DNA from 2 places in the Arvimicrobium flavum genome. Region 1 is predicted to be linked to the other one. Evidence: predicted binding sites of a transcription regulator. Region 1 holds the regulator's gene; the other holds the start of a gene.
What was found. Region 1 encodes LexA, which represses DNA repair genes until DNA is damaged. Its sites were predicted from a motif close to TGTTCNNNNTGTGTTCNG; they were not measured.
Positions count from the first base shown of each region.

Region 2: the regulator LexA is predicted to act here: its motif matches at 903-920, upstream of parE (DNA topoisomerase IV subunit B).

Region 1 covers NZ_JAQGPN010000001.1:3,299,610-3,301,810, forward strand. Annotated here, with positions in the region: gene PD284_RS15890 (IlvD/Edd family dehydratase) at 1-598, shown strand, start outside; gene lexA (transcriptional repressor LexA) at 776-1,489, shown strand; gene PD284_RS15900 (ComEC/Rec2 family competence protein) at 1,806-2,201, opposite strand, start outside.
Region 2 covers NZ_JAQGPN010000001.1:3,713,743-3,715,943, forward strand. Annotated here, with positions in the region: gene cpaB (Flp pilus assembly protein CpaB) at 1-756, opposite strand, end outside; gene parE (DNA topoisomerase IV subunit B) at 986-2,201, shown strand, end outside.

The DNA.
Region 1 (2,201 bases):
GATTGTCGTTCTGCGCGGCAACCTCGCGCCTGAAGGCGCGGTGCTCAAACCATCGGCGGCTTCGCCACGCCTGATGAGTCATCGCGGCAAGGCGCTCGTCTTCGACAACGCCGACGACTATCGCGCGCGCATCGATGATCCGGACCTGGAGGTCGACGCGGACACCGTGCTGGTGCTGCTGAACGCCGGCCCCGTCGGTTATCCGGGCATGCCGGAGGTGGGCAACCTGACACTCCCAGCCAAGCTGCTCGCACAGGGCGTGACCGACATGGTGCGCATTTCGGATGGGCGGATGAGCGGCACCGCATACGGAACGGTGGTGCTGCACGTATCGCCGGAATCCGCCATCGGCGGCCCTCTGGCCCTCGTGCGCACCGGGGACGAGATCGTTCTGGACGTCGCATCGCGCAGCCTGGAGCTCAAGGTTGACGAAGCCGAGTTGCAGCGACGCCACGCAGAGCTGGTGCTGCCCCCGCCGTATTTCGAAAGGGGCTACGGCCACATGTTCATCAACTCGGTCCAGCAAGCCCATCAGGGCGTGGACTTCGACTTCCTCGTCGGCGCGACGCGCATTCAGCCGAGCAAGGTATCGTTCTGAACCGGCCCACCATCCATAGCCTTCTTCACGCAATTGCGAACGGGAGAACCAAACGCGCGACAACTAACTTTCGGCTTTCTGAACGCATTCATTAAAATTTAAACAGTTGCGGAACACAACTGGAACAGATAGTGATTGTTCTGGTTTTGTTTTGATGCGATTCACAGGGGCCGCGAAATGCTGACGCGCAAGCAACTTGAACTTCTGGTGTTCATCAACCAGCGCCTCCGGGAAGCCGGCGTCCCTCCCTCGTTCGACGAGATGAAGGAGGCGCTGGACCTCGCATCGAAATCCGGAATCCACCGCCTGATCACGGCGCTCGAGGAGCGCGGCTTCATCCGCCGTCTGCCTAACCGGGCGCGCGCGCTCGAAGTGATCAAGCTGCCCGAGGCCATGGCTCCCGGATTGGGCCAGCCCCGAAAATTCTCTCCGAGCGTCATCGAGGGCAGCCTTGGCCGCAAGACGGAACCACCCAAGCGGCCGATCGCCGGCAATGACGACGAATCCTCCGCCGTCTCGATCCCCGTAATGGGGCGCATCGCGGCGGGTGTGCCGATCGACGCCATCCAGCACAAGACGCATTCCATCGCCGTGCCCCCGGAAATGCTCTCCGGCGGCGAGCACTATGCGCTGGAGGTCAAGGGCGATTCGATGATCGAGGCCGGCATTCTGGACGGCGATACGGTGATCATCAAGAATGCCAGCAACGCCAATCCGGGCGAAATCGTCGTGGCCCTGGTCGATGATGAGGAGGCGACCCTGAAGCGGTTTCGTCGCAAGGGCGCATCGATCGCGCTGGAGGCCGCCAATCCGGCCTACGAGACACGCATCTTCGGGCCGGATCGGGTGAAGGTGCAGGGCAAGCTGGTCGGACTGATCAGAAAATACTGAGCGAGGCGACGCATGTGTCGGCGCTTGCGCCCGCGTGCGCGAGGCTCTTGGTTGCGCGCACGCGCGGATTGCTCTTCATTTCCCAGACCGTTAGGGTTGTTTTCCGGGAACCTTGCGGGCTGAGTTGGGCGCTGGCGCGTATCGCAATGCGAGCCCCCTCCTCCTGATCAGTGCACTTCGCAGCCCTAGGCGCTGCGCCTTTGCTACACTCGCCGACGCTCCTGGACCAACCGCCGCCCAAATGGCTCCCTCGCGCCGGGCTTGTATCAGGCATTTCCCTGCACCTGAGATGCGAGCCTGCTGGACTTGGCGTTCGCTAGCCTGCTGCGGGCTTGCGCTTTGCCTTCGCGGGGTCCGGCTTCCAGGGCGGAAGTCCTCTCGCCTCGCGTGAAAATTGTCGGTGGACGTGCCAGGGGCGATAGGGCTCGAAAGTCGCGAAGGTGGCGCGATAGGCGTGTTGCCCTGATCTTTGCGACTCAACCACGGGCAGCGCCTGCGAGCCTGGCGCGACATGCGGATTGGCGGCATTGGCGCTGACAGCATCGTCGCTGGGAGCAGCATAGCTCCGGCGCGAGGGGAGTGTTTCGCGGAAGATCATCGCGCTGCCCCAACGTGCAAGCTCGCGACGCGTAATGACAAGGCCAGCCGTCGCCGGGCAAATGTCGACCACGGTCGGATCGTCGAAGATCAGCACCGCCGCATCGCCGCAGGC
Region 2 (2,201 bases), 410 kb from region 1:
AATGCCGGACTCCAGAGCTTCCGTTTCGGCGCTCGAGCGTAAGGTCAGCGAGAGGCTGCCAACCTTGCGGGCGAGCGCGATCTTCTGGGCGCCGTCGGTCGTCACCTCGATCGTCAGCGAGTCGGCGATCTGGGGCGTCGTCTGGCGCTCGTCTGCGCCCTGCCCCACCGACAGCACCTTGACGTTCTCGACGACAACTTCGCTCGTGATGGTCGAGCCGGCCGCGCCATGCGCGTTGCCCTCCACCTCCTGGATCGCGCCGGCGTCGCGCGTCAGCACGACGTCGACACGGTCGCCGGGGGTGATGAAGCCTCCGACGCCGGCGATCTCGTCGGTCTGGACGGTAACCGCCCGCATGCCAGGGGTCAGCAAGTTCGACAGCGTGGCGCGTCCGTTCGGCCCGGAGAGCTTTGCCAGCAGCACCGGCTCGTTCGGCTCGATGGGAGACAGCACCACGCGCGAGCCCTCGGCCAAAAGCCCTTCAATGGAAGCAAAGGCGCCCTGCGGCAGCGCTTCCTGCGGCCACGGAATCTCCGACAACTGCGCCGCATCCAGCGGCATGCCGAAGCGCAGCGGTTGCTTGGCGACCACGATCTTGTTGAAATCCACGGCGGGCCCGGCCCCCTTCGGGGCGTTGTCGGCCAGGGCTCGAGCCCTTGCATCCGCCGCATTCTTGATCCATGCATCCGCCGCGAAGATGGAGACAGCCCCCATCACCGCGGCAATGCCGATCATCGTTATGATCTTGCGCTTCACAGCCCCCGAGTCCTTGCTCGCCGCCCTGTTCTTATTCGGCCAGACTAGTGCCCATTGTTAAAACTTCAGGAATCTTTGGGGGTGCATCTGGTGTCATATTGGAAGTCGTGGTTATCGAACTGTTGCCTCTACCGCGAATCATTGAATAGAACAGAACGCGAACTCCGACGGACTGAACGCAATAAGGGTGGCCAGGCGGGAGCCACCCAACCCGAGACAAGATCTAGCCATGGATAGCAACGACGATCTCTTCGCCAATCTGGAGCGCCAGCCCAAGTCGGCGCGCACGGCGCTGAAGCCGTCCGATCCCCTGGTGCAGGCCACGCGCAAGAGCCAGGCTCCCAAGGACGCCAGCGACAGCTATAGCGCCGCCGACATCGAGGTTCTCGAAGGATTGGAGCCGGTGCGCCGCCGCCCGGGCATGTATATCGGCGGAACCGACGAGAAGGCGCTGCACCATCTCTTCGCCGAAGTCATCGACAATGCGATGGACGAGGCGGTGGCCGGCCACGCGACCTTCATCGACGTTGACCTCGACGCCCAGGGCTATCTCACGGTCACCGACAACGGGCGCGGCATTCCGGTCGATCCCCACCCGAAGTTCAAGGACAAGTCGGCGCTCGAAGTCATCATGACAACGCTGCATTCCGGCGGAAAATTCGACTCCAAGGTCTACGAGACGTCCGGCGGCCTGCACGGCGTCGGCGTGTCGGTCGTCAATGCGCTGTCGGATTTCCTCGAGGTGGAGGTGGCCCGCGGCCGCCAGCTCTATCGCCAGCGTTTTTCGCGCGGCCTCCCCCAGGGCAAGCTCGAACTGCTCGGCGACGTGCACAACCGGCGCGGCACGAGGGTGCGCTTCCATCCGGACGCCGAGATCTTCAAGGGAGCGGCATTCGAGCCGGCCCGTCTCTACCGAATGGCGCGCTCGAAGGCGTATCTGTTCGGCGGCGTCAACATCCGGTGGTCGTGCGATCCGTCCCTGACCCGGGAGAAAGACACCACGCCCGCCAAGGCGGAATTCCATTTTCCGGGCGGTCTCAAGGACTATCTGCTCGCCTCGCTCGGCGACGAGTTCCAGGTGACGCGCGAGGCATTCGCCGGCAAGAGCGAGAAACAGGGCGGCCACGGCTCGGTCGAATGGGCGGTCACCTGGTACGGCGGCGACGGGTTCGTCCACTCGTACTGCAACACCATCCCCACCGGCGAAGGCGGCACGCACGAGACCGGCTTCCGTAACGTCCTCATGCGCGGCCTGCGCGCCTATGCCGACCTCACCGGCAACAAGCGGGCCTCGATCATCACCAGCGAGGACGTGATGATCTCGGCCGCCGGCATGCTCTCGGTATTCATCCGCGAGCCGGAATTCGTCGGCCAGACCAAGGACCGCCTGGCGACCATCGAGGCGCAGCGCATCGTCGAGAGCGCCATTCGCGACCCGTTCGACC